One region of the Kitasatospora sp. NPDC048286 genome, then DNA from elsewhere that is predicted to be linked to it. Evidence: riboswitches for the same ligand, from Rfam matches in the RefSeq annotation. Region 1 holds a riboswitch; the other holds the start of a gene.

Region 1 (4,203 bases):
TCGCTCCCCGGCGGCGGCGTCCCCGGGCACCCGGATGGTGGCGCGTACTCGCACCGTTTCGGAGGCCGCCAGCTCAAGGTCCGCCGTGTCGAGTGACGTCCAGCCGGTCAGCTCGTTGGGGGTGCGCTCCGGCGCGAAGGTGAACTCACCCTTCGCGATGGTGGCCGCCGCGGCGTAGACGTTGACGTGCATCGGCGTGGACGACTCGTTGGTGACCTCCACCCGCCGCTCGATGGTCGAGCCGGGCGCGACGTGGTCGACGATGTAGGCGTGCGCCCTGGGATCCGCACGGCGGCTTTCCGGAGCGTCGAGCAGCTTGATACCGATGGTCTTCCCCGCGGCCGGGTCCCGGGGGGAGGACAACCCGGGTGCCGCATGCCCCGCTGCCGGCATCACCCCGGCCGCCTGTACGAGGGCCAGCGCCAGCAGCAGAACCCCGCACCGGCGCGCGCCCTTCATTCCATCAGGCAACGGACTGGGTCAGCGTTCCGGTGTAGATCCCGCCGACGGCGCTGGGGGGCACGTTGACGGAGATTGTCGGGTTCCAGGACGCGGTGTTGTCTCCGACACCGGCGCTCCCGGTGAGCACCGTCTGCGCGCTGTTGCTCAGCGTCACGTTCGTTGGAGTGGCGGTGATGGTACCGGTCGTCGTCACCGTCCCGACCGTGTAGGTGGCGTCGGTGGCGGCGATCGTCGTCACACCGTTTGTGAAGTCCGTCTCCGCTGCGGTCACCGTCCAGGAGGCCGAGGCGAGGGCGCGATCGTCGGTGACGGTACAGGGCCCGATCGGCGCGCTGATGACGGTGCCGGGCGCTCCCGAGCCGAGGTTGGCACTGGCCGGTACCGTCAGCGTCAACGCGCCGGACGTGACGGCGAACGTGACTGTGGTGCTGGGGTCGGCCGCCGCGACGGCGAGGCCCGGCTGGACCGCGACGAGAGTCACGGCTGCGGCCGCGATGGACATGATTCGTGCAAGCACAATTGCTCCCGAAGTAGCTGCCCGCCAACGGACACTGGCAGACGTGGCGTCAGGGAATCGGGCGCGGCCCTGTTCACGCAAGCCGACGCGCGCCACACTCCGCCACACGAATGACCCCGTTTCAGCCGGATCGAAGCCCAGCCCGCGACACGCGGGGTGCGGTGCGGGCCGTTCCGTACGGTCTCCTTCGACGGCCGCGGCTCGGCACGCCGGGACCGCCGCGCCCTCACCCCCCACCAAAGCCCGGAGCGCACGGCCGGCCGGGCCCGCTCGGTGGCACAGGTCAGCGGGCCTCAGGGCGGGCACAACGCGCAGACGGCGCCCTCTGGACTTACTAGGACGTCCAACTATATGGCCGACGGCAGGTCCGCGGTGTCAGGGAAGCCGGTGTGAGTCCGGCACGGTCCCGCCACTGTGACCGGGGAGTTCGTCCTCGTGAGGGACGGCCACTGGCAGCCAGCCGGGAAGGCCTGAGGGCGTGCGGTGATCCGGGAGTCAGGATACCGGCCGCGGGTGATCCGTGTTTTCCACGAGGATGGAGACGACACGCATGACTCCGGGCTGCTCCCGTTCCACTGCTCCTGGCTGTCCTGTGCCGACGACTGCCGGGGCCCAACCGCTCTGACGGATCGTCATGCCACCGCCACCGTGACGTCGCGCGGCCGCACCACCGTGCGCCCGCCCGTCGGCGGCGGCCTCCATTCCTCCTCTCCCCGACCCTGTCGAGAGTAGGAACCGATGGTCCGTGAACTGACCCACTTCGTCGGCGGCAAGCGCGTCGCCGGGACGTCCGGCCGCTTCGGCGACGTGTACGACCCCAACACCGGCCGGGTGCAGGCCCGGGTGCCGCTGGCCGACCGCGCCGAGGTCGAGGCGGTGATCGCCGACGCCGCGCAGGCCCAGCCCGCGTGGGCGGCCTGGAACCCGCAGCGGCGGGCGCGGGTGCTGCTGCGCTTCCTGCAACTGGTCGAGCAGGAGAAGGAGGAACTGGCCCGGCTGCTGTCCGCCGAGCACGGCAAGACCGTGGCCGACGCCCACGGCGACATCCAACGCGGCCTGGAGGTCGTGGAGTTCGCCGCCGGGATCCCGCACCTGCTGAAGGGCGAGTTCAGCGACAACGCCGGCACCGGCATCGACGTCTACTCGATGCGCCAGCCGCTCGGCGTCGTCGCCGGCATCACGCCGTTCAACTTCCCCGCGATGATCCCGCTCTGGAAGGCCGCACCCGCGCTGGCCTGCGGCAACGCCTTCGTCCTCAAGCCCTCCGAGCGCGACCCCTCGGTGCCGCTGCGACTGGCCGAGCTGTTCCTGGAGGCCGGGCTGCCGCCGGGCGTGCTCAACGTGGTCAACGGCGGCAAGGAGGCCGTGGACACCCTGCTGGGGGACCCGCGGGTCGAGGCGCTCGGTTTCGTCGGCTCCACGCCGATCGCCCAGTACGTGTACGCGACCGCCGCTGCGCACGGGAAGCGGGCGCAGTGCTTCGGCGGCGCCAAGAACCACATGATCGTGATGCCGGACGCCGACCTCGACCAGGCCGCCGACGCGCTGGTCGGCGCCGGCTACGGCTCGGCCGGGGAACGCTGCATGGCGATCTCGGTCGCCGTACCGGTGGGCGAGGAGACCGCGGACGCCCTGGTGGCGAAGCTGGTCGAGCGGATCGCCGGGCTCAAGGTCGGCCGCTCGGACGACCCGGCGGCGGACTTCGGCCCGCTGGTGGGCCGCGACGCGCTGGGCCGCGTCCGCGACCACCTGGACCTCGGCGTCCGGGAGGGCGCCGAACTCGTCGTGGACGGAAGGGACTTCCGCCTCCCCGGCCACGAGGACGGCTACTTCCTCGGCGCCTCCCTGTTCGACCGGGTCACCCCGGACATGCGGATCTACCAGGAGGAGATCTTCGGCCCGGTGCTCACCGTCGTCCGCGCCGCCGACTACGAGGAGGCGCTGCGGCTGCCCAGCGAGCACCAGTACGGCAACGGCGTGGCCATCTACACCCGGGACGGCGACACCGCCCGTGACTTCACCCGCCGGGTGAACACCGGCATGGTCGGCGTCAACGTGCCCATCCCGGTCCCGATCGCCTACCACACCTTCGGCGGCTGGAAGCGCTCCGCCTTCGGCGACCTCAACCAGCACGGGCCGGACTCGATCCGCTTCTACACCCGCACCCGCACCGTCACCTCGCGCTGGCCCTCCGGGGTCAAGGAGGGCGCGAGCTTCACCATGCCGACGATGAGCTGAGGCGGGCCGTGCACACGCAACTGACCGACGATCAACTCGCCATCGTCGAGACGACCCGGGCCTTCGCCCGCGAGCACCTCGCACCGAACGCCGTCGAGTGGGACCAGGCCAAGCACTTCCCGGTGGACGTGCTGCGCAAGGCGGCGGAGGTCGGCCTGGCCGGCGTCTACGTCGGCGAGGAGTCCGGCGGATCCGGGCTCACCCGCGCCGACGGCGTGCTCGTCTTCGAGGCGCTGGCGACCGGCTGCCCCTCGATCGCCGCCTACCTGTCCATCCACAACATGGTCGCCTGGATGATCGACCGCTACGGCGACGACGCCCAGCGCGCCCGGTGGCTGGCTGGTCTCTGCACGATGGAGACCCCCGCCAGCTACTGCCTCACCGAGCCGGGCGCCGGCTCGGACGCCGCCGCGCTCACCACCCGGGCCCGCCGGGACGGGGACGCCTGGGTGCTCGACGGCGTCAAGCAGTTCATCTCCGGCGCCGGCGCCTCCGAGGTCTACCTGGTGATGGCCCGCACCGGCGGCCCGGGGGCCGACGGGGTGTCCGCCTTCGTCGTCCGACGGAACGACCCCGGCGTCTCGTTCGGGCCGAACGAGCGGAAGATGGGCTGGAACGCCCAGCCCACCCGGCAGGTGCTCCTCGACGGGGTGCGCCTGCCCGCCGACCGCCTGCTCGGCGCGGAGGGCGAGGGCTTCCGGATCGCCATGAGCGGGCTGAACGGGGGCCGACTCGGCATCGCCGCCTGCTCGCTCGGCGGCGCGCAGGACGCCCTGGAGCGCGCCACCGGCTACCTGGCGGACCGCGAGGCGTTCGGCGCCCGGCTCCTGCACTCCCAGGCCCTGCAGTTCCGACTCGCCGACATGGCGACGGAGTTGGAGGCGGCCAGGGCGCTGGTATGGCGGGCGGCGGCCGCCCTGGACCGGGGCGATCCCCGGGCGCCCCAGCTGTGCGCGATGGCCAAGCGCTACGCCACCGACACCGGC
Region 2 (4,203 bases), on a different contig from region 1:
CCTCGGGGTCGCGCTCCACCACGCTCTCCCAGCCGGCCGTGAGCCAGGTGTCGGTGAGGTCGCCCATGACGTTGGTCCCGCCGGCCTTGGCGATGATCTCGTTGGCGGCGGCGAACTTCCCGGCGGTGTACGGCTTGTCCTGCCCGCTGTCGTACAGGAAGACGGACGGGCGGCGCTCGGGCTGCGGGACGGCGGCGATCCGCGCCTTGAAGTCGGCGATCAGCTTGTCGGCGCGGTCCTTGACGTCGAAGACCTCGCCGAGGTTGGCCAGGTCGGTGTAGAGCGCCTCCAGCGGGTCCATCACGCCGCGCTCGGTGCCCTTGCCGCTGCGGCAGGACTCGCTGAGCACGTACGAGTCGATGCCGAGCGCCTTGAGGGTCTGCGGGGTGACGCCGCGGCCCTCGTCGAAGCCGTAGTGCCAGCCGGCGAAGACCAGGTCGGCCTTGGCGTCCAGGGCGATCTCCTTGGTGATGATCTGCTTGGAGAGCCACTTCGCCTGCTGGTAGCCGTCCTTCCAGGCGACCTGGTCGATCTTCCCCTTGTCGTCGGGCATCACGTAGCCGGCCATCCGGTCGGCGAGGCCCAGGGAGAGCATCAGTTCGGTGATGCCGACGTCGTTGGTCACCACCCGGGCGGGCTTCCGGTCGAAGGTGAGCTTCTCGCCGCAGTTGTCCACCGTCACCGGGTAGTGGGCGGAGGCGGTGGCGGTCTCCTTGGGGGCGATCTCGGCCCCGCAGGCGGTGAGTCCGAGGGTGAGCAGGGCGGTGGCGGCAACGGCCTTGGTGCGCACGGTGGTTCCTCTGGGCAGGGGGGCGGATCAGGCGGGGCGGTCGAGACGGTCGAACAGCAGCTGGAGGGCGCCGCTCTCCGGGTGCCGCACCGGGGTGGCCCGGACGCCGAACACCTCGGCCAGCAGGGCGGGTCGGAGCACCTCCTCGGGCGTGCCGGAGGCGACGATCCGGCCGGCCCGCAGCACGTACAGCAGGTCGCAGTGACCCGCGGCCAGGTTGAGGTCGTGCAGCGCGGTGAGCACCGTCGGGCCGGCCTCGCGGGCGAGCGCCAGCACCTCCAACTGGTGGGCGATGTCGAGGTGGTTGGTGGGTTCGTCCAGCACCAGCAGGCGCGGCTCCTGGACCAGGGCGCGGGCGAACAGCACCCGCTGCTTCTCGCCCCCGGACAGGCTCAGGAAGCCGCGCTCGGCCAGGTGTCCGGCCCGGACCTTGCGCAGCGCCTCGGCGCAGCGCTCGGCGTCCCCGTCGGTGGGGGCGCCGAAGCCGCGGCGGTGCGGCAGCCGGCCCATCGCGACCACCTCGGCGACGGTGAAGTCGAACTCGGCGGAGTGCTCCTGGGTCAGCGCGGCCACCCGGCGGGCCGCCTCGCGGGCGGTGAGGGCGTGCAGGTCGTCGCCGGCCAGCCGGACCGCGCCGCCGGCCGGCTTCAGCACCCGGTAGACGCAGCGCAGCAGCGTCGACTTGCCGCTGCCGTTCGGGCCGATGAGCCCGACCACCTGTCCGGCGGCGGCCGCCAGGCTCACCTCGTGGACCAGCCGGGTGCCGGCCAGCTCCACCGAGGCGGCGTCGACGGCGAGGTCCTGGGCGTGCGCGGCCACGGCGGCCGCCTCGGTCACGTCGGTCACCGGGTGCCTCCGAAGGACTGGCCGCGGCGCCGCATCATCAGCAGGAAGGCGGGCACGCCGAGCACCGCGGTGAACACCCCGACGGGCAGTTCGGCGGGCGCCAGCAGGGTGCGCGAGGCGATGTCCACCCAGACCAGCAGCAGGGCCCCGGCGAGCGGGGCGATCACCAGCACCCGGCGGTGCCCGGCGCCGACCAGCATCCGGGCCAGGTGCGGCATCAGCAGCCCGACGAAGCCGATCGCCCCGCTGACCGCGACCACGGTGCCGGTGACGGCGGCGGTCACCACGAACAGCTCGCGGCGCAGCCGGTCCGGGTCCACGCCGAGCGAGGCGGAGGTCTCGTCGCCCATCGCGAGCGCGTCCAGTCGTCCGGCGGCGCAGGCCAGGTAGGCGAGGCCGGCCAGGACGGTGACGGCGGCGATCGGCACCGAGCCCCAGGTGGCGCCGCCGAGGCTGCCGAGCAGCCACATCATGGCGTCCCGGGCGGCCTCGCCGCGGTCGGCGGCGAAGACCATCAGGGTGGTGGCGGCGGAGAACCCGTAGGACAGGGCGGTGCCGGTGAGCACCAGGCGCAGCGGGGTGAGCCCGAACGCGGTGCGGGCGGCGAGGTAGACCAGCGTCATGGCGGCCAGGGCGGAGCCGAAGGCGGAGGCGGAGATCGCCCACACGCCGAGCGAGGCGAAGGCGCCGAACAGCAGGACGGCGTTGGCGCCGACGGCCGCGCCGGAGGAGATGCCGAGGACGAAGGGGTCGGCCAGCGCGTTGCGCACCAGGGCCTGGACGGCGACGCCGCAGGCGGCCAGTCCGGCGCCGACCACGGCGGCCAGCACGGTGCGCGGCAGCCGGATCTCCCAGACGATCGCGTACGCGGCCGCCTCGTCCGCCTCCAGCCGACCGTCCGTCAGCCCGGCGCCCAGCAGCCGCAGCACCCGGGGCAGGCCGAGCCCGGAGGAGCCGAGGGCGACCCCGCAGACCAGCGAGAGCAGGAGGGCGGCGCCGAGGCCGGCGGCGAGCGGGACGACGGGTATGCGACGAGTGGGCGGGCCGACTGCCCGGTCTGCGGGTGCGCGGTTCACGGGTGCGCCTTGCCTCGGGCCGGGGTGCGCCGGGGCGGGCGCGGGCCGGGGCGTGCCGGGGCGCCGTTCCCCTCGCAGTCCACGGCGAGTTGTCGGGAGTTCGGCGGCCGAGGGCGATCGGGCTGGCGCGGCCGTACGGGCTGGTACGGGCCGTGCTCACCGTTGCGGGTCAGCGCCGGATTCACACCGGACTTCCCCCTCGGACGCCCTGGCAGCATAACAGCCACTCAGGGCAGGCAACCCTTACCGGCCGGGGATCGGGCGTGAACGCACGACCGCCCCCGTCCGGTGGTCCGGACGGGGGCGGTCGGGTGGCGACGCGTCAGGCTCAGGCCTGCTTGGTCTCCCAGAAGATCTTGTCGACCTCGGCGATCAGGTCCAGCAGGGCCTGGCCGGTGGCCGGGTCGGTGGACGCCTTGGCGGCCGAGGCGGCCTTCAGGGTGTCGTTGATCAGCTGGTGCAGCTGCGGGTACTTCTCGAAGTGCGGGGCCTTGAAGTAGTCGCTCCACAGCACCGAGATGTGGTGCTTGACGGCCTCGGCGCGCTGCTCCTTGATGATGATGGCGCGGGCGCGGAAGTGCGGGTCCTCGTTGGCCTGGTACTTCTCCTGGGTGGCCTTGACGGACTCGGCCTCGAGCTTGGCCTGCGCGGGGTCGTACACGCCGCAGGGCAGGTCGCAGTGGGCGTGGGCGGTGGCGCGCGGTGCAAACAGACGAGAGAACATGGGAGTCCTTCCTTAGATCGTCTTCCCGCGCCCGAGATTACCCTTCCGCCCTCCCGGTTTCGCGATCGGGCGGCGGGCCTAGGGCGAAAGACGGACCCGGAACCGGGGTATTCCGGACATCGGAGCGCTGACGGCCCGTACGGCAGACTGGGGGACGGGCGGAGCGGGAGGAGGAGTCGTGGCGCGGAGCACGCGACCGGAGGACGTCGGAGCCGGGGACCGGGGCGGAGTGCTGCCGTTCGGGCTGGTCGACGTGGCGGGGCCGTCGATGGTCCCGACCCTGCGCGAGGGCGACCGGCTGCTGGTCCGGTACGGCGCGCCGATCCGGCCGGGCGCGGTGGTGGTCTTCCGGCACCCGTTCCAGCAGGACCTGCTGGTGGTGAAGCGGGCCGCCGAGCGCCGGCCCAAGGGCTGGTGGCTGCTGTCCGACAACCGCCCGGTGGACAGCGACAGCCGCAGCTACGGCGCCGTCCCGGACGAGCTGGTGCTCGGCCGGGTGCTGCTGCGGCTGAGCCCGAGCCCGGCCTGGCTGGCGCCGGGGCGCCGGCTGGAGCGGCTGCTGCTCACCCCGCGGCTGGCCCGGGTGCCGGGCCTGGCCCGCCGGCTCGGCGCCTGGGTGGAGGAGGTCTGAGGCCCCGGGGCCCCGAACTCCCGGGGCCCCGAACTCCCCAGGCCCTGAGTTCGCGAGGGCCTGAGTTCGCGAGGGCCTAGGCCCGGGCCGCGGCCTCCGCCTCCTGGCGCTTGCGGGCCCGGTAGGCGGCCACGTT

Evidence for each region. A riboswitch is a leader RNA that binds a small molecule or an ion and turns the genes downstream of it on or off. The one in region 1 is predicted to bind cobalamin.
Region 2: linked by a shared signal. The riboswitch ahead of ACGF13_RS13575 (FecCD family ABC transporter permease) and the one ahead of ACGF13_RS20460 (CoA-acylating methylmalonate-semialdehyde dehydrogenase) in region 1 are both predicted to bind cobalamin.

The regions. Positions count from the first base shown of each region.
Region 1 covers NZ_JBICZE010000008.1:71,389-75,591, forward strand. Annotated here, with positions in the region: gene ACGF13_RS20450 (peptidase) at 1-459, opposite strand, end outside; gene ACGF13_RS20455 (hypothetical protein) at 464-964, opposite strand; cobalamin riboswitch at 1,315-1,506, shown strand; gene ACGF13_RS20460 (CoA-acylating methylmalonate-semialdehyde dehydrogenase) at 1,718-3,217, shown strand; gene ACGF13_RS20465 (acyl-CoA dehydrogenase family protein) at 3,226-4,203, shown strand, end outside.
Region 2 covers NZ_JBICZE010000005.1:223,108-227,310, reverse strand. Annotated here, with positions in the region: gene ACGF13_RS13585 (ABC transporter substrate-binding protein) at 1-790, opposite strand, end outside; gene ACGF13_RS13580 (ABC transporter ATP-binding protein) at 818-1,627, opposite strand; gene ACGF13_RS13575 (FecCD family ABC transporter permease) at 1,633-2,712, opposite strand; cobalamin riboswitch at 2,803-2,952, opposite strand; gene sodN (superoxide dismutase, Ni) at 3,041-3,436, opposite strand; gene sodX (nickel-type superoxide dismutase maturation protease) at 3,705-4,067, shown strand; gene ACGF13_RS13560 (CGNR zinc finger domain-containing protein) at 4,144-4,203, opposite strand, start outside.